3 regions of the Sphaerisporangium sp. NPDC088356 genome follow, and region 2 is predicted to be linked to each of the others. Evidence: riboswitches for the same ligand, from Rfam matches in the RefSeq annotation. Region 2 holds a riboswitch; each other region holds the start of a gene.
The links. A riboswitch is a leader RNA that binds a small molecule or an ion and turns the genes downstream of it on or off. The one in region 2 is predicted to bind cobalamin.

Region 1 (6,458 bases), on a different contig from region 2:
TGCCGGCCGGTGAGCGCCATCCGCAGCCAGCCCTGCGCGGGCCGGGCGGCGGGCATCAGCGGCGTCAGCCTCTCGACGGTCCCCGTGGCGGCGTCGCGGGCACGCGGGAGGTCGGGGCCGGCGGTCACCAGGCGGTTCAGCGCGACGAGCAGGGCCGTGGTGCCGGGGTCCTGCCTCTCGACGTCGACGCGGATCGCGACGGTCTCCTCGGCCGCGCGGGCGATCTGCCCGGCGGCGGCGCGCACCTGGGCCGCGGTGCGGGCGCCGATCCCGGGAACCAGTTGCAGCGCGTACGGCGTGGCGTCCAGGACGCTCTGGACCGTCGTGTAACCGGCCTGTTCGAGGGCCCCGAGGCGCAGCCGCCCGTCGGTGACGTCCTTCAGCCGGGCCACGGGGATGGAGCCCAGCTCGTCTCGCGCGAGGCCGGCCCGCAGCGACGACAGCGCCCGCTGTACGTCGGCGCGGACGCGCGCGTGGTCGGCGAGCAGTGTGCGCGCCGCGGCGAGAAGGCGTTCGGACTCCCGCAGGAGAGCCCTGACCTCCTTGCCCGTGGGTGCCGTCCCCTCCTGCTCGCCCACGTCCAAATCCTCGCCCTCCGCCACCGCCGTCCGGGTCACATGATTACACGACCGGGCGCACCGCCCGACGCACCTCGTGTGGAAATGCCTTGAACTGGGCATTTAGTCATATATCGGGGGAAAGGGCATGAGTCATGCGTCGTCGGGAGGTGCTCGCGCTCGGCGCCGGGCTCGTCGCGCTGGCCGCCGGATGCGGGAGCACCACCGGTTCGCGCACGCTCTCCTCGACGTGGCTCTCGATGGTCGTCCCAGGGCCGTACGGCGGCGAGTCGGACCGGGTCGCGCGGACCCTCGCGGGCGCGGCCGAGCGGGCCGCCCTGGCCGGCCAGGTGCGGGTGGTCAACCGCCCGCCGCACGTCGCGCTGACGGAGTTCGCCCGCGCGCGCGGCGCCGACGAGATCCTCATGGCCGAGCCCGGGCTGGTCGGCACCGTGCGCACCGTCCGGCCCGCGGGCGCCTTCGCGAGCACCACGCCGCTGGCCAGGCTCTGCGGTGAGTGGGAGGTGCTGGTCGTCCCGGTGTCCTCGCGCCTCGGGTCGTTCGGCGCGTTCGCCGACGCCATGCGGCGCGACCCGGCCAGGCTGGCGGTGGCGGGCAGGGCCGAGGGCGGGATGGACCACGTGCTGTTCGGCATGCTCGCCCAGAGCCTCGGCCTGGACGCACGCCTGCTGCGGTATGTGGCCTACCCGACCAGCGCCGAGGCGGTCACCGCGCTCACGGGCGGCCAGGTGGCCGCCGCGCTCGGCAGTCAGGCCGGGGTGCGGGAGCGCGTACGGGCCGGAGAGCTCCACGTGCTCGCGGTCTCCTCGCCCGACCGCATCCAGGGATTCGACGCCCCGACGCTGCTGGAGTGCGACGTGCACCTGTCCTGCGCCAACTGGCGCGGCCTCCTCGGCGTGGGCGACCTGGCCGACGACGACCGGGCCGCCCTCATCCGCCTGTGCCACGACGTCGCGGACTCGGCGCGCTGGAGGGAACTGTGCGCGCGGAACGGCTGGACCCCGTTGTACCTGGAGGGCGAGGAATTCCGGCAGTGGCTGCGCGTGGAGTCCGCCCGGCTGAGCCGCGCGCTCGGCGACCTCGGCCTGCGCGTGTGATAACCAGGCCCCGGCGAGCTCGCCCCGCGCGTGTGGTAGGGGCTCAAGGGGTTCCACATGATGGCCCCTGACACAACCTGTAGGGGTTGTTGCGGCAGCGTCCACTACATGTAGGATCCTGATCGTTGCTGGTTCGCTCGTCGGGGCGAGGTAAGAGGGAACCCGGTGTGATTCCGGGGCTGCCCCGCAGCGGTGAGCGGGAACGACCGCCGTCACATCAGCACTGGGCCGCACGCGGCCTGGGAAGCGACGGCCACTAGGCGTGAGAAGACGCCCGCGAGTCCGAAGACCTGCCGGTGACATGTCGTCCAGGCCTCGAGGGAGGGCAGCGGACGGGGTATCCGGCGTGCCCGCTCGGCAAGGCCCGCCGGTCGTGCTCCGACGCGTGCCCTCTTCACGGGCTACCGAGCGCTACGAGGAGAGCACGTGACCCTGACACGCGAATTGCCGTACCAGGCCGGGGAGAGGCGCCTGGCCATCGAGGAGGCCGCCGCCCGGGTCGTCACCGACCCCGCCAACTCCCGGGTCGCCGCCGGGCTGCTGGCCGAGGACATCGCGGAGGAGGCGGCGGCGCACGGGGTACGGACGTTCTCGGAGTCGATCGCCGCCACGCACCACGCGGGGCTGATCCAGGACGGGCTGGCCGAGTTCGTGCGGGCCAACGCGGCCCTGCTGGACGACCTGGTCGACCCCGAGGGAGATGCCCGGTTCGAGTACTTCGGGCTGCGCACGGTCTACGACCGCTACCTGCTGCGCCACCCCGTCACCCGGGGCGTGCTCGAAGCGCCGCAGCACTTCTTCCTGCGCGTGGCCTGCGGGCTCGCGGACACGGTGGCCGAGGTCGCCGAGCTCTACCGGCTGATCTCGACGCTGTCGTACCTGCCCAGCTCACCGACGCTGTTCAACTCCGGGTCGCGGCGCCCGCAGCTGTCGTCGTGCTTCCTGCTCGACTCGCCCCGCGACGAGCTGGAGGCCATCTACGAGCGGTACGGGCAGATCGCCAGGCTGTCGAAGTACGCCGGAGGCATCGGGGTCTCCTGGACCCGGGTGCGGTCACGCGGCTCGCTGATCAGGGGGACCAACGGCCTGTCCAACGGCATCGTGCCGTGGCTGCGCACGCTCGACTCCAGCGTCGCGGCCGTGAACCAGGGCGGGCGGCGCAAGGGCGCGGCCTGCGTCTACCTCGAACCGTGGCACGCCGACGTCGAGGAGTTCCTGGAGCTGCGCGACAACACCGGCGAGGACGCCCGCCGCGCCCACAACCTCAACCTGGCGAACTGGATCCCCGACGAGTTCATGCGCCGGGTCGAGGACGACGGCGTGTGGTCGCTGTTCGACCCCAAGGACGTCCCCGAGCTGGTGGACCTGTGGGGCGAGGAGTTCGACGCCAGGTACCGGGAGGCCGAGGCCGCCGGGCGGTACGTCCGCCAGTTGCCGGCGAGGACCCTGTACGGCCGCATGATGCGCACCCTCGCGCAGACGGGGAACGGCTGGATGACGTTCAAGGACGCCGCCAACCGCGCCTCCAACCAGACGGCCAGGCCGGAGAACGTCATCCACCTGTCCAACCTCTGCACCGAGATCCTGGAGGTGACCAGCGACGCCGAGACCGCCGTGTGCAACCTCGGCTCGGTCAACCTCGCCGCGCACCTCGTGGACGGCGACCTCGACTGGGCGCGGCTCCGCTCCACGGTGGCGACGGCGGTCCGCTTCCTCGACCGGTCCATCGACCGCGGGTACTACCCGACGCCCGAGGCCGGGGCCGCGAACAGGCGCTGGCGGCCGATCGGCCTCGGCGTGATGGGCCTCGCCGACGTCTTCTTCTCGCTGCGGCTCCCCTTCGACTCGCCGGAGGCGCTCGCGCTGTCCACGCGGATCGCCGAGGAGATGGCGCTCGCCGCGTACTGGGAGTCCGCGAGCCTCGCCGAGGCGCACGGGGCCCATCCGTCGTACGCCGACACGCGCGCGGCCGGGGGAGTGCTGCACCTCGACCACTTCCCGGCGGCCGGCCCCGTGCACCCCGCCGAGTGGGCGGAGCTGCGGGAGCGCATCGCGGTCACCGGCCTGCGCAACTCGCTGCTGCTGGCCGTCGCCCCCACCGCGACCATCGCCTCGATCGCCGGATGCTACGAGTGCGTCGAGCCGCAGGTGTCCAACGTGTTCAAGCGCGAGACGCTCTCGGGCGAGTTCCTGCAGGTCAACCGCTACCTGGTACGAGACCTCCAGGAGCGCGGGCTGTGGACGCCGGAGATCAGGGACGCGGTCAAGCGCGCCGACGGGTCCGTGGGCGAGATCGCCTCGGTCCCCGAGGACCTGAAAGCCCTGTACCGCACCGCGTGGGAGCTGCCGCAGAAGGCGCTGATCGACCTGGCCGCCGCGCGCCAGCCGTACATCGACCAGTCGCAGTCGCTCAACCTCTTCATGGCCACCCCGACCATCGGCAAGCTGTCGTCGATGTACGCCTATGCCTGGCGATCGGGGCTGAAGACCACCTACTACCTGCGCTCGCGCCCGGCGACGCGCATCGCGCAGACCACCGTGGCGGCCGAGTCCAGGGTGGTATCCCCGCCGTCCCCGTCCGGCGCGGCGCCCGTTCCGGTGCTCGTGGCCGACCCCGACGCCGTCGCGTGTTCCCTTGAGAACCCCGAGATCTGTGAGGCCTGCCAGTGATGCTGCTCGACCCCGGAATGGACCTGACGTTGCGGCCGATGCGGTACCCGGAGTTCTATGAGCGGTACCGGGCCGCGATCCGCAACACCTGGACGGTCGAGGAGGTGGATCTCCAGTCGGATCTGGCCGACCTGGCGAAGATGAGCCCGGAGGAGCGGCACCTGATCAACCGCCTGGTGGCGTTCTTCGCGACCGGCGACTCCATTGTGGCCAACAACCTTGTGCTCAACCTGTATCAGCACGTCAACGCACCCGAGGCGCGGCTGTACCTCTCGCGGCAGCTCTTCGAGGAGGCCGTGCACGTCCAGTTCTACCTCACCCTGCTGGACACCTACCTTCCCGACCACGACGAGCGGGCCAAGGCGTTCGCGGCGGTCGAGCACATCCCGTCGATCAGGGACAAGGCGGAGTTCTGCTTCCGGTGGATCGACTCGATCAACGGCCTCAGCCGGCTGGAGGACCGGGACGACCGCAGGGCGTTCCTGCTCAACCTGATCTGCTTCGCCGCCTGCATCGAGGGCCTGTTCTTCTACGGCGCCTTCGCCTACGTGTACTGGCTGCGCTCGCGCGGACTGCTGGGCGGGCTGGCCACGGGGACGAACTGGGTGTTCCGCGACGAGTCCATGCACATGGAGTTCGCCTTCTCGGTCGTGGACACCGTGCGCGCGGAGGAGCCGGAGCTGTTCGACGACAAGCTGGGCGCGCTGGTGACCACGATGGTCGAGGAGGCGGTGGCCGCCGAACTGGCGTTCGCCCGCGACCTGTGCGGTGACGGCCTGGCCGGCATGAGCGCCGACCAGATGCGGGAGTACCTGGAGTACGTCGCCGACCGGCGCCTGGCGCGGCTCGGGATGCCCATCCGGTACGGCACGGCCAACCCGTTCGCCTTCATGGAACTCCAGGACGTGCAGGAGCTGGCGAACTTCTTCGAGCGCAGGGTCTCGGCGTACCAGGTGGCGGTGGAGGGCAGCGTGAGCCTGGACGAGGCCTTCTGAACACCCTGATTTCCCCCATTCAGCGTCACACGGTAGTAAAGACGACGAAGGAGGCGTCGTCCGTGGCATCAGCAGTCAACTGGTTAGTCCTGGTGGTCGCCGTGCTGGCGGCGATCGTCGCGGTGGAGCTGCTCAGGCGGCTGCTGAGATCCCGCCGGGTCAACGGCCGATTCTCGCTGGCGGGCCCGATCGTCGAGCGCTGCACCTGGCCGGGGTTCGCGACGGCCGGCCTGGTCGCGTTCAACACCGTGTTCGCGCCCGGCATGACCGGCAAGGCCGCCTCCTACGCGGTGGAGCAGGCCATCACCGTGCTGCTGATCGCGTGCGTGGCCTGGCTGGTGATACAGGCCGCGTACGCGGTGACGGACGTCGTGCTCGCCCGGCTCGGCACGATCGAGGGCGACGGCAACCGCAAGGCGCGCCGCATCCGCACGCAGATCACCCTCGTGCGGCGGGTGGCCGCCGCCGTCATGATCGTCGTGGCCGCGGGGGCGATGCTGTTCAGTTTCCCGGCCGTGCGGGCGCTCGGCGCCGGGTTGCTGGCCTCGGCGGGCATCGCCGGCGTGGTGGCGGGCGTCGCCGCCCAGTCCACGCTGAGCAACCTCATCGCCGGCCTGCAGCTCGTCTTCAGCGACGCCATCAGGCTGGACGACGTGGTGGTGGTCGACGGTGAGTGGGGGCGCATCGAGGAGCTGACCCTGACGTACGTCGTCCTGCGGCTCTGGGACGAGCGGCGGCTGATCCTGCCGGTCTCGCACTTCACCACCACCCCGTTCGAGAACTGGACGCGGCACGGGAGCCGCGTCATCGGGCACGTGATGCTCCGCGTCGACTGGTCGGTGCCCATCGAGGAGCTCAGGACGGAGCTGTACCGGCGCCTGCGCGAGCACCCGCTGTGGGACCAGAAGGACTGGACCCTCCAGGTGACCGACGTCCAGCCGAACGGCCTGGTGGAGCTGCGGGCGCTGATGAGCGCCTCGGACGCGCCGAGCGTGTGGGACCTGAAGTGCGACATCCGCGAGCACCTGGTCACCTACATCCGGGAGAACCACCCCCAGGCGCTGCCCCGGTTCCGGGTGGACGACCTTCCCTCCGGCCGGGTGGGCGACCTGCCGAAC
Region 2 (6,458 bases):
ACGTGATCGTCATCTCGATCGCGCTCACCGCGGCCGCCGGGGTGCTCGTGCTCCTGGCCCGCCGTTTCGACCCGGCCGCGCGGCGCGGCGCCGCCCGTTGATCAGGCGCCGAGACAGGCGGTCCAGGGATGCTCGCCGTACACCTCCGCGATCGCACGCGCCAGCCAGTCGCGCTGGTGGCCGTCGAGTGCGGGCAGGGTCTCGGTGAAGTCCTGCTCGTCCTTGGCGCGGGGGCGCTTGGCCTTGTAGAACAGCTGGACCTCGGGCGCGAGGTAGGGAATGCCCGCCGGGGAGACCAGGCCCAGCTCATCGATGGGGCGCCGCACCCGGCGGGCGCGCCGCGAGACCCACTCGTCGCCGTCGGACTCGTCGAGCATCACCTGGATCCGCCACGGCTCGTCCGGCCCGAGGCGGCACCAGATGTCGTGGGCGGTCTCGGGCAGGATCTCACCCGGCGCCCAGGGCCGCAGGACCCCTGGAGGGTCCGCGGCCCACCACTCCCAGTGCGGCAGCGCCCGCTGCGCGGCGAGTTGATCACGGCGGAGCAGCAGGACGTCGATGTCCCCGTGCTCCCGGAACGAACGGCCCAGCGCCAGCTCGATGGCATAACCGCCCGCGATCCACCAGGGTTCCGGCAGGATCGAGAAGTGCGCGGCGACATCTGAAAGCGGCGCGGGATCCCAGGTTCCCCACGGCGTCTCCCGGCGGATCATGCCCGACATCTTCGCGCTTGATCACCGTCCTTGCCGGGATCTTTGAGAATCGGCGTCATCCTGTTTCCCGGCGCGGTACCGCCTCAGGCGGGGTCGTCCGTGCCCCCCTCGATGTCGCCCTCGACCTTGAGGTAGACCTCCTGCAGGTCGTGCAGGATCTCGGGGTCCGGGTGCTGCCACATGCCGCGCCCGGCCGCCTCCAGAAGGCGTTCCGCCATGCCGTGCAGGGCCCACGGGTTCGACTCGGCGAGGAACCGCTGGTTCTCCGGGTCCAGCACGTAGGTGGCGGCGAGCTTGTCGTACATCCAGTCGGCCACCACGCCGGTGGTCGCGTCGTACCCGAACAGGTAGTCGACCGTCGCCGCCAGCTCGAACGCCCCCTTGTACCCGTGCCGTCGCATCGCCGCGACCCAGCGGGGGTTCACCACCCGGGCGCGGAAGATCCGCGCCGTCTCCTCCGAGAGCGTCCGGGTGCGGACCGCGTCGGGACGGGTGCTGTCGCCGATGTAGGCGGCGGGCGCCTTGCCGGTCAGGGCGCGCACGGTGGCGACCATGCCGCCGTGGTACTGGAAGTAGTCGTCGGAGTCGGCGATGTCGTGCTCGCGGGTGTCGACGTTCTTGGCGGCCACGGCGATGCGCCGGTAGGCGGCCTCCATGTCCTGTCGCGCGGGCGTGCCGTCCATGTCCCTGCCGTAGGCGAAGCCGCCCCACACCGCGTACACCTCGGCGAGGTCGGCGTCGTCGCGCCAGTTCCTGCTGTCGATCAGCGGCAGCAGGCCCGCGCCGTAGGCGCCGGGCCTGGACCCGAAGACGCGGGTGGTGGCCCGCCGCTCGTCGCCGTGGGCCGCGCGGTCGGCCACCACGTGCGCCCGTACGAAGTTGACCTCCTCCGGCTCCGCCAGCCCCGCGACCAGCCGCACCGCGTCGTCCAGCATCACGACCACGTGGGGGAACGCGTCGCGGAAGAAGCCGCTGATCCGGACGGTGACGTCCACGCGGGGCCTGCCCAGCTCCTCCTGCGGGATCGGCGCGAGGCCCGTGACCCGGCGGGACGCCTCGTCCCACACCGGCCGCACGCCGAGGAGCGCGAGCACCTCGGCCACGTCGTCGCCGCAGGTGCGCATGGCGCTGGTCCCCCAGATCGACAGGCCCACCGAGCGCGGCCAGTCGCCGGTGTCGGCGCGGTAGCGGGCGAGCAGCGAGTCGGCCATGGCCTGTCCCGTCTCCCAGGCCAGGCGGCTCGGCACGGCCTTCGGGTCCACGGAGTAGAAGTTCCGGCCGGTGGGCAGCACGTTGATCAGCCCGCGCAGCGGCGACCCGCTGGGCCCCGCCGGCACGTACCCCCCGTCGAGCGCGTGCAGCACCGCGTCGATCTCGTCGGTGGTCCTGGCCAGCCGGGGGACGATCTCGGTGGCCGCGAACTCCAAAATCCTGCCGGCCAGCGGCGGTACGGCCGCGCCGAGCACGGCCGCGCAGACCTCCTCCACCGCGCCGGGGTCCCAGTCCCGGTCCTCCATGCCCCGGACGAGCGCCGCCGCGACCGTCTCGGCCTCGTCGGTGCCGGCCCGCCCGGCGGTGCCGTCCTCCGCCAGGCCGAGCGCCTCGCGAAGGCCGGGCAGCGCCTCGGCCCCGGCCCACATCTGCCGGGCGCGCAGCATCGCCAGCACCAGGTCGCTTCTGGCCTGTCCCACGGGCGCCTGGCCGAGCACGTGCAGGCCGTCGCGGATCTGCACGTCCTTCACCTCGCACAGCCAGCCGTCGACGTGCAGCAGGAAGTCGTCGAACTCCGCGTCGTGCGGCCTGTCGTCCAGTCCGAGATCGTGGTCGAGCCGGGCGGCCTGGATGAGGGTCCAGATCTGGGCGCGGATCGCGGGGAGCTTGGCGGGGTCCATCGCCGCGATGGAGGCGTGCTCGTCGAGGAGCTGCTCCAGCCGCGCCATGTCGCCGTAGGTGTCGGCGCGGGCCATGGGCGGCACCAGGTGGTCGACCAGGGTGGCGTGGGCGCGGCGCTTGGCCTGGGTGCCCTCGCCGGGGTCGTTGACCAGGAAGGGGTAGATCAGCGGCAGGTCGCCGAGCGCGGCGTCCGGCCCGCAGGAGGCCGACATCCCGGCGGACTTGCCGGGCAGCCACTCCAGGTTGCCGTGCTTGCCGACGTGCACCACGGCGTGCGCGCCGAACCCGTCCTGGAGCCAGCGGTAGGCGGCCAGGTAGTGGTGGCTGGGCGGCAGGTCGGGATCGTGGTAGATCGCGATGGGATTCTCGCCGAACCCGCGCGGCGGCTGCACCATCACCACAACGTTGCCGGCGCGCAGGGCCGCCAGGACGATCTCCCCGCCGGGGTCGCTCGAACGGTCGACGAACAGCTCACCGGGCGGCGGCCCCCAGTGGCGCTCCATCCTGGCGCGGAGGTCTTCGGGGAGCGTGGCGTACCAGGCCTGGTAACGCGCGGCGGAGATGCGCACGGGGTTGCCCGAGAGCTGCTCCTCGGTGAGCCAGTCCTGGTCCTGGCCGCCCGCGGCGATGAGCGCGTGGATGAGCGCGTCACCGTCCTGGGCGTCCACTCCCGGCAGGCCGCCGTCGCCCTGCGGCCCGATGTCGTACCCGCTCGCGCGCATGGCCGCCAGCAGGCGCACCACGCTGGCGGGCGTGTCCAGGCCCACCGCGTTGCCGATCCGCGCGTGCTTGGTCGGGTAGGCCGACAGCATCACCGCGATCCGCCTGTCCGCCGGTGGCACGTGCCGCAGGGTGGCGTGCCGCAGGGCGATGCCGGCGACCCGGGCGGCGCGCTCGGGGTCCGCCACGTAGACGGTCAGGCCCTCCTCGTCGACCTCCTTGAAGGAGAACGGCACGGTGATGATCCGCCCGTCGAACTCCGGGATGGCCACCTGGGAGGCGGCGTCCAGCGGGGACAGCCCGTCGTCACCGGCCGCCCAGGTCTCCCGGTCCCCCGTCAGGCACAGGCCCTGCAGGATCGGGACGTCGAGCCGGGCGAGCGCGCCCACGTCCCAGGCCTCGTCGTCGCCGCCCGCCGAGGCGGTGGCGGGACGGGTGCCGCCCGCCGCCAGCACGGTGACGACCAGCGCGTCCACCCGGCCGAGCACCTCCATCAGGGCGGGCTCGGCGGTGCGCAACGACGCGCAGTAAACGGGCAGCGCCCGTCCCCCGGCGTTCTCGATCGCGGCGCACAGCGCCTCGACGAACCCCGTGTTCCCCGCCACATGGTGAGCCCGGTAGTACAGAACCCCCACCACCGGCCGCCCATCATCTTCAGGCAGGCCTCCGAAGCCCCCTGGGGACTCGCCGTCCCTGCCGCTACCGGGGCCACCTGACCCGGCGCCCGTGGTCCGGTCCAGGACGCCCCAGCTGGGCGTGGGCTCGGGGGCGGCGAAGCCGTACCCGGTGAGCAGCACCGTGTCGGACACGAATCTGTGCAGCTCGGCCAGGTTGGCCGGGCCGCCGTGCGCGAGGTAGGCGTGCGCCTCCGCGCACACCCCACCGGGCACGGTGGACAGCTCCATCAGCTCGGCGTCGGGAGCCTGCTCACCTCCGAGCACGATGACAGGGCGCGGTCCCGCCAGCAGGTGGTCCAGCCCCTCCTCCCACACCCGCCGCCCGCCGAGCAGGCGGACGACGACCAGCTCCACGCCGTCCAGCAGTGGGGTGAGGTCTTCGGCGGTGAGCCGCGCGGGATTGCCCAGGCGGTACGGGGCGCCGCTCGCGCGTGCGCTCAGCAGGTCGGTGTCGGAGGTCGACAGCAGAAGTACGGGGAGATGGCGCACGGCACATCCTCACTCGGGGTCCGCGCCCCGGGTCGTGGGTCCATACGGCCTGGAGTCTCCTGGCTTCCGGATCGACGCTCACCCCGGCCTTCCCGCCCGTTGCCGGGCCGTGGCCTTGGATGGGGTTCGCTCCCCGGTGACAGTGGCGGGACCGCGCCGGATTCACACCGGCTTCCTCCTTGTGCCGTCGCTCCCCCATCAGATCACGGAGCCCGACTTATTGCGACAAGTCGGGTTAACATCCTCAACGTGGCTGTTGCCGACTTTTCACCGGGAATCGCCCCCCGGACACCTGTCCAGGGAGCTCCGGGCAGGGCGCGGCTGGATGCCTGTCCCGGTGCGTTGCAGACGCATCCGGCCGCGGACGGCGCCGTCGCCCGCATCCGGGTGCCCGGGGGCATCCTCACCACCGCCCAGCTGCGCGAGCTGGGTGCCACCGCCACCTGCCTCGGCTCCGGGGTGATCGAGCTGACGTCCCGCGCCAACGTGCAGGTGCGAGGGCTGGACGCCCAGGGAGAGACCGTGTTCGCCGGAAGGATGGCCGGCGCCGGGCTGCTTCCCTCCGCCACCCATGAACGCGTGAGGAACATCCTGGCCTCCCCGATGGCCGGGCTCGACGGTCTCGGCCTGATCGAGGTGGCACCGCTCGTACGTGAGCTGGACGACGCGCTGTGCGCTCGCCCGGCCCTCGCGGAACTGCCCGGCCGGTTCCTGTTCGCCCTCGACGACGGCAGGGGCGACCTGCTCGCCCTCGTGCCCGACATCGCCTTCATCCCCATCCCCGCGCCGGCCGGGGGCGAGGCGGTCGAGGGGGCGCTGCTCCTGGCCGGTGAGGACCACGGACGACGCGTCGCCCTGACGCGAGCCGTACCCGCCATGACGGCGGCGGCCGAGGCCTTCCTCGCCGAACGGGCCGCCCAGAACTCGACGGCCTGGCGCGTGGCCGAACTCGACGACGGCCCCACGAGAATCGCCGCCCGCCTCAGCACCTTCGACGACGTCACACGGCCCGGCCACGTAGAAGGCTCTGATGGAACTGAATCGTTCGGCCACGTCGCCCCCGTGCCGGACTTCTCGGAGATGTCGATACCACCGCCGCTTGGTCGCATATCCCGCCCAGGGAAGCGGACCGCGCTGGTCGTCATGCCACCGCTCGGCCGGTTGACGACCGCCCAGGCGTACGCCCTCGCCACGGCGGCGGAGGCGGGAGGTGGCGAGATCCGGCTGACCCCGTGGCGTGCCGCCGTCGTCCCCGGCATCAGCGAAGCCGACGCGGGGTCATGGCTGTCCGGACTCGCGGCCACCGGCCTGGTCACCGATCCGGCCTCCGCGTGGACCGGGGTCACCGCCTGCACCGGGCGACCCGGCTGCGCGAAGTCACTGGCCGATGTCCAGGCGGACGCCACCCGCTCGACGGCTCGCGCCGCCCTTCCGCTGATCGACGCGCCGAGGGCCGGGGTACTACCCGTGCACTGGGCCGGCTGCGAGCGCCGGTGCGGACGGCCCGCCGGACGGGCCGTACTCGTGGTGGCCACCGGCGACGGCTACCGCGTCGACGCGGACGGCCGGAGCCTGCACCACAAGGACATCGAGGAAACGGCCACCTCGGTCGCCACGGCGAGAACGACCGGTTGAACCGGGTTCGCCCGTCAGGGCCGACATACCGATCGGATGAGCGGTGGGGGTCCAGATCGGCCCGGGTGTGATGGGGGTCTGGGGGGTATCAGCCGGCGCGGCCGACGATGGTGCCCGCGCGGTCGATGACCACGACGTCGACCTCTACGGCAGCGCCCCGCAGCACTCCGGCCGCCGCGACCCTGGCCCGCTCGGCCACCAGGTCACCGAGCGGCAGGCTCTCCCGCTGACAGAGCTGCAGCGCCTGCAACGCGGTGTTCGCGCGCAGCACCCGGTCGGCCAGTTCACCGCTGCCGCCCGCCTCCCGGACCAGCGTGGCGAGCGCCTCCGT
Region 3 (6,458 bases), on a different contig from region 2:
CTGCACGGCGTGACGATCCCGAAGGGCTCGCTCGTGCTGCTGTCCACCGACTCGGCCGCGCACGACGAGACCGTCTTCCCCTCGCCCGAGACGTTCGACCTCGGGCGCGCGAACGCCGACGCGCACATGACGTTCGGATATGGCATCCACTTCTGTGTCGGCGCCGCGCTGGCCCGCCTCCAGCTCCGTACGGCCCTGGAGGTGCTGGGCCGCCGTCTGCCCGACCTGCGGCTGGTGCCCGGCAGGCCGATCGCGTACCGCAAGTCCATCGTCGGGCGTGGCCTGCCGTCGCTGCTCGTCGAATGGTGATCACCCCGCACGGGACGTACCGGGTGGGCTAATCTCGCCACGAAATATTCCGGTACGTCGGGGAGCTGAGCGCTGTGGAGCCAGTGGCGGTAGGTCTGATCGGAGCCGGGCCCTGGGCGGAGGCCGTGCACGCCCCCGCGCTCGCGGCGGGGCCGCACACGCGGCTCGCCGGAGTGTGGGCGCGCAGGCCGAGGGCCGCCGCCAGGCTGGGAGCCCCGGTCTACGAGCGGGTCGAGGAGCTCTTCGAGGTCTGCGAGGCCGTCGCCTTCTGCGTGCCACCGGGCGTGCAGGCCGAGCTGGCCGTGCGGGCGGCCAGGGCGGGCAAGGCGCTGCTGCTGGAGAAGCCGCTCGCGGCCGACCTCGACGGCGCCAAGCGGCTCGCCGACGCCGTGGGCGAGGCCGGGGTGGCGTCCCAGATGGTGCTCACCTTCCGCTACTCGGCCGCGACCAAGGCGTTCCTCGAACGGGTCCGCGCCATCGAGCCGTTCGGCGGGTACGCCCGCAACATCTCCGGGGCGCTGCACACCATCGACTCCCCGTGGCGACAGGAGCGCGGAGCGATCCTCGACGTGGGGCCGCACATGATCGACATGCTCGACGCCGCCCTCGGGCCGGTCGTCGGCATCCGCGCACACGGCCACCCGCTCGGGTGGACCGGGCTGCTGCTGGAGCACCAGAGCGGCGCGGTCAGCGAGGCGTCGCTGTCCATGGCCGCCCAGGTCGAGCACGGCACCTCGCACCTGGCCGTCTACGGCCGCCACGGCAGCGAGACCCTCGACGGCGGCGACCTCGGCTACGACGTCTTCCCCGACATGGTCGCCGAGTTCGCCCATACCGTGCGCCGGGGCGGGGGCCACCCCCTCGACGCCCGCCACGGCCTCCGCCTCCAGGACCTGATCAGCGCGGCCGAGGCGCAGCTCGCCTGACCCCCTTGCCAGAGTTCCGGAACGATGCGGCTTTGGACCCGTCGTATCCCGTCACGGAGTTGGTTGATACCGTTCGTCTGACGCGCAGCGTGCAGCGAAGTCCGGTGTGAGTCCGGCGCTGTCCCGCAACTGTGAGATCCCCTCGGGTCGAGCCAGGTCGCCTGCATGCCGCGCCGACGTCGTCAACCCTCGTGGAAAAGGGTGATCCGTCACCACGCGGGTCCCTCGATTTCCCGGCAACAGGAGGAACTCTCGTGAGGCCCGTACGCACGGCCTTGGCGGGCGCGTTGCTGGGTGCGCTGACACTGGCCGGATGCGGCCAGTCCACCGACACCGCAGGCACCGCCTCCGCCACCCCCGCTCCCACCGCCTCGCAGGCCGCCGGTTTCCCCGTCACCGTCCAGGCGGGCAACGGCCCCGTCACCATCGGCGAGAAGCCCGCCCAGATCGTCTCGCTCTCGCCGAGCTCCACCGAGAGCCTGTTCGCGATCGGCGCCGGGCCGCAGGTCATCGCCGTCGACGACCAGTCGACCTACCCCGCCGAGGCCCCGAAGTCGGACCTGTCCGGCTTCAAGCCCAACGCCGAGGCGATCATCGCCAAGAAGCCCGACCTGGTCGTGCTCGCCAACGACACGGGCGGCATCGTGGCCGCGCTGACCAAGGTCGGCATCCCGGTCCTGCTCGAACCCGCCGCCACCAAGCTGGAGGAGGCCTACGACGAGATCGCCGACCTCGGCGCCGCCACCGGCAACAAGGCCAAGGCGGACGAGATCGCCGCGGGCATGAAGCGGCAGATCGACGAGCTCGTCGCCTCGGCGCCCAAGGACAAGAAGCTCACGTTCTTCCACGAGCTGGACAACACGCCGTACTCGGTCACCTCCAGCACGTTCATCGGCCAGATCTACGGGCTGTTCGGGCTGACCAACATCGCCGACAAGGCGCCGGACGCCGCCGGGGGATACCCCAAGCTCTCCAGCGAGTTCGTCGCGAAGGCCGACCCGGACCTGATCTTCCTGGCCGACACCAAGTGCTGCGGCCAGTCCAAGGAGACCCTGGCCAAGCGGCCCGGATGGGGAGGCCTGTCGGCGATCGCGAAGGACCGCGTGATCACGCTCGACGACGACCTCGCCTCCCGCTGGGGCCCGCGCGTCGTCGACTTCGTCAAGATCGTCGACGAGGCGGTCACGAAGGCCGCCGCCTGAGACCCGATGGGACACCTGGAACGACGCGCACCGTGAAGAAGCGCGACCCCGGTACGACGCGCGCGGCGAGGCTGCGGCCGGTGGCACTGGCCGTGGCCCTCGCCGTGCTCGTGATCTGCGTGATCGCGGGCCTGATGATCGGCGCGGCCGGCGTCTCGTTCAAGGGCATCGTGCTCGAACTGCTCGACCGGGTGCCGTTCGTCTCGGTGGACTCGGGGCTCTCGCCGGTCGAGCGGGGGCTGGTATTCCAGCTCAGGCTGCCCCGCGTGGTGCTGGCGGCGGTCGTCGGCGGCCTGCTGGCCATCGCGGGCGCCGGGTACCAGGGCGTGTTCCGCAACCCGCTCGCCGACCCCTACCTTCTCGGCGCCGCCGCGGGCGCGGGCTTCACCGCGACCCTGATGATCGTGCTGGTCCAGGTCGACGGGCTGGTACCGCTCGCCGCCTTCGGCGGGGCGATCGGCGGCGTGCTGCTGGCGTACGCGCTCGGCAACACGGCGGGCCGGGGCGGCGGCACGGCCACGCTGGTGCTCGCCGGGGTGGCGGTGGCCTCCTTCCTGTCCGCTTTGCAGACCTTCGTGCAGCAGCTCCGGGTCGAGCAACTGCAGCGGATCTACTCCTGGATCCTCGGGGGCATCGGCGGCGACTGGTCGCAGGTGTGGCTCATCGCCCCGTACGCCCTGGTGTCGACCGTCGTCCTGCTCGCCCACGGGCGGCTGCTGGACGTGCTGTCCGTCGGTGACGACGAGGCGGTCAGCCTCGGGGTCAACGCGGCGCGCGTCCGGCTCGTCGTCCTGTGCGCGGCGTCGCTGGCCACGGCGTCCGCCGTCGCGGTCAGCGGGCTCATCGGGTTCGTCGGCATCGTCGTGCCGCACGTCGTACGGCGGCTGGCGGGCGGGTCGTACCGGGTGGTGCTCCCGCTGTCGCTGCTGGCGGGGGCGTCGTTCCTCGTGCTGGCCGACCTGGTCTCCCGCACCGTGCTGGCCCCGGCCGAGCTGCCGATCGGCGTGGTCACCGCGTTCATCGGCGCGCCCTTCTTCGTCGGCGTCCTGCGCGCGACACGGGCGGTCGACGCGTGAGCGCCATCGAGGTGCGGGACCTCTCCGTCGCGCTGGACGGCCGGCCGGTCCTGTCCGGGATCGGCCTGTCGGTGCGCGGCGGCGAGTGGCTGGCGGTCATCGGGCCGAACGGCGCCGGCAAGTCCACCCTGCTCCGGGCCATGATGGGCCTGCTGGAGGCGCGGGGTGACGTGCAGGTCGACGGCGTGCCCGCGCGCAGCCTGAAGCCGAGGCAGCGGGCCAGGCTGATGGCCTACGCCCCGCAGAGCCCCCTGCTCCCGGCGGGGCTGACCGTCTTCGAGTACGCCCTGCTCGGGCGCACGCCGTACATCTCCTACCTCGGCAGGGACACCCACGACGACCGGGACATCACCCGCTCGGTGCTCGAACGCCTGGACCTGTCCGCCTTCGCGACCCGGCCCCTAGGGCACCTGTCCGGCGGGGAACGGCAGCGGGTGGTGCTCGCCCGCGCGCTCGTCCAGCGGGCTCCCGTGCTGCTGCTCGACGAGCCCACGACCGCGCTGGACCTCGGGCACCAGCAGCAGGTGCTTGAGCTGGTGGACCGCCTGCGCCTCGCCGACGGGCTCACGGTGGTGACCACCATCCACGACCTCAGCCTCGCGGGGCAGTACGCCGACTCGATGCTCCTGATCGCCGACGGGCGCCACGTCGCCTCCGGGCCGGTCAAGGAGGTGCTCACCGAGCCGCTGCTCGCCCGGCACTTCGGCGCCCACGTCCGCGTCGACCAGGGAGACGACGGCCGGCCCCTCGTCAACCTGATCCGCCCCGCGGCGACCGGCCCGGCGTGAGCCCGCGCGCCGCGAGGTTTCGCGGAGCCCGTACGGTCCCGTGGCCGGCGTGGGTCTGTACGCTTCCGGGACCCGTGTCGTGAGGAGGTCCGCATGCTGTCCCTGAGCCATCGGCACGAGGACGGCGCCCGTCTCGCCTCACTCCTGTGGGAGTTCGGCCCCGGGTGGCGGATGATCTCCTCGGCCATGGTGGGCGGCGGCATCGGCCCCGGCGAGTGGGTGCTCAACGCTCAGGTCGTCGGGGCGTACTCGCGGATGGACCCGGTCGACCACCTGCTGGAGCTCGCCCCTTCCGGCCGGCCGGGGGTGGGCATGATGACGGCGGCCTCCGTCGCCCACTACACCCGCGCCAAGGACGGGGGAGTGGAGTCGGTCGCCACGGTCGGCCTGAGAGTCCCCACCTGGGCCGCCTCCCCCGAAGGCACCCCCGACCCCGAACTCCGCCCCGAGCGGATCGACCCGGAGCGCCGGCCCGGCCAGGGCGACCTGGTGCCCCGGCCGGCCTCCCCCGTCGCCGCGCGGACGGTCCCGGGGACGATCAACATCATCGTGGCCGTCCCCGTGGCGATGTGCGACGCCGCGCTGGTCAACGCCGTGATGACGGTGACCGAGGCCAAGACCCAGGCACTCGTCGAGGCCGGATACGAGTGCACGGGCACCGCCTCGGACGCCGTGTGCGTCGCCGTACGCACCGAAGGCCCACAGGAGCTGTTCGGCGGCCCGAGATCGACCTGGGGCGCCCGCATCGCCCGCGCCGTCCACCTCTCCGTCCTCAACGGCGCCCACGCCTGGGCGGACGTCACCGGCTTCGTACCGGCGGCCCAGGGCGGCTAGCCATGCCCGCGGCGAATCGGCTTCCTCGCTGGTTCGGAGCCGCGCGGGCACCTCAGCCCCACGTGTCCGACCTCGCGGGGCGTGATCGTGGCCTGTGATCGTCGTCGTTGGAGACCGAGGACAGACCGTAGGTGGTTCGGGCTGTGGTGGGGGTTATCTTGCCGGCGTTGAGGTCGAGGAGGATGTCGGCGCGGGGGCGGTCGGTGGGGGAGCCGATGCCGCCGCCTCCCGTCGTTTCCACGATCAGGGCCTCGCCGGCGCCGAAGCGGACGTTGTTGACCTTGGAGTTCAATCGCTCGACGGTGCCGTCCAGGTGGCGTCTGAAGAAGCCGCCGAGCCGGCCGGGCAAGCCGCCCGCTCTGCCGGGCGGGGCGTTGCGCAGCCGGTCGCCGCGCGTGGTGACATGGGCGTCGGCGAGGAAGCGGAACACCGTCCTCGACCCGAGACCTCCCCGCCAGCGTCCCGGACCGCCCGAGTCGCAGATGGTCTCGACCGATTCCACGATCAGCGGGCAGCGGGTCTCCACCGGCTCGGCCTGCGGCACCGAGTTGCGGCCGATGCCGAAGTGGACTCCGGTCGCGTCCGGCCCGTCCTTGCCCGCCCTGGCCCCCACCCCGCCGAAGTCGTACGACAGGTGGATCCAGTACGGCGCGGCGCGGGCGGCGATGCTGAAGGGCTGCAGGATCCCTGAGGCGGCGATCGCCCGATCGGGCATCGCGTCCGACAGCGCCTGGAAGATCGCCTCCATGGCCGCGTAGATCGGCACGAAACGGCCGCCGCACGGGTAGGGGGAGTGGGCGTTGAGCAGCGACCCGGACGGCAGGCGTACGTCGATCGCGCGCAGGCAGCCCTCGTTCATCGGGATCGTCGGGTCGAGGAAGCACCGCACCGCGAAGACCGTGGCCGCCAGCGACTGCGACGACGAGGAGTTGATCGCCGCGGGGACCTGCGGGTCGGTCCCCTCGAAGTCGAGGACGATGCCGGGAGCCGGCGTCTCGTGCGCCTCCCGCGCGCCGGGGGCCGGCACGGTGACGGTGACGCGCACGGTGTGCGCGCGGGAGAGGTCGATCCCGTCGTCGTCGATGGCGTAGGAGGAGGCGTGGCTGCCCACGGGCAGTTCGGCGAGAGCCGTACGGGTGCGGGCCTCGGTGTAGTCGAAGTAGGCCTCGATGCCCGAGGCCAGCCCCCCGGGGCCGTGCTCGACCAGGAGCGACTCCAGCCGGGTGGCGGCCACGGCGGTGCCCGCGACGAGCGCGCGGACGTCGCCCATGACCTTGTCCGGCGTGCGGCTGTTGGCCCGCAGGATCGCCTCGATCGCCGGTT

Region 1: linked by a shared signal. The riboswitch ahead of AB0O34_RS25140 (ribonucleoside-diphosphate reductase subunit alpha) and the one ahead of cobN (cobaltochelatase subunit CobN) in region 2 are both predicted to bind cobalamin.
Region 3: linked by a shared signal. The riboswitch ahead of AB0O34_RS21570 (ABC transporter substrate-binding protein) and the one ahead of cobN (cobaltochelatase subunit CobN) in region 2 are both predicted to bind cobalamin.

The regions. Positions count from the first base shown of each region.
Region 1 covers NZ_JBFBIK010000078.1:15,480-21,937, forward strand. Annotated here, with positions in the region: gene AB0O34_RS25130 (SNF2-related protein) at 1-578, opposite strand, end outside; gene AB0O34_RS25135 (tripartite tricarboxylate transporter substrate-binding protein) at 713-1,675, shown strand; cobalamin riboswitch at 1,788-1,988, shown strand; gene AB0O34_RS25140 (ribonucleoside-diphosphate reductase subunit alpha) at 2,102-4,345, shown strand; gene AB0O34_RS25145 (ribonucleotide-diphosphate reductase subunit beta) at 4,345-5,340, shown strand; gene AB0O34_RS25150 (mechanosensitive ion channel domain-containing protein) at 5,403-6,458, shown strand, end outside.
Region 2 covers NZ_JBFBIK010000001.1:54,218-60,675, forward strand. Annotated here, with positions in the region: gene AB0O34_RS00275 (MFS transporter) at 1-101, shown strand, start outside; gene AB0O34_RS00280 (amino acid transporter) at 102-713, opposite strand; gene cobN (cobaltochelatase subunit CobN) at 797-4,492, opposite strand; cobalamin riboswitch at 4,526-4,723, opposite strand; gene cobG (precorrin-3B synthase) at 4,742-6,127, shown strand; gene AB0O34_RS00295 (cobalt-precorrin-5B (C(1))-methyltransferase) at 6,216-6,458, opposite strand, start outside.
Region 3 covers NZ_JBFBIK010000058.1:17,002-23,459, forward strand. Annotated here, with positions in the region: gene AB0O34_RS21560 (cytochrome P450) at 1-309, shown strand, start outside; gene AB0O34_RS21565 (Gfo/Idh/MocA family oxidoreductase) at 393-1,235, shown strand; adenosylcobalamin (AdoCbl) riboswitch at 1,305-1,445, shown strand; gene AB0O34_RS21570 (ABC transporter substrate-binding protein) at 1,490-2,437, shown strand; gene AB0O34_RS21575 (iron ABC transporter permease) at 2,557-3,513, shown strand; gene AB0O34_RS21580 (ABC transporter ATP-binding protein) at 3,510-4,301, shown strand; gene AB0O34_RS21585 (adenosylcobinamide amidohydrolase) at 4,395-5,135, shown strand; gene AB0O34_RS21590 (hydantoinase B/oxoprolinase family protein) at 5,188-6,458, opposite strand, start outside.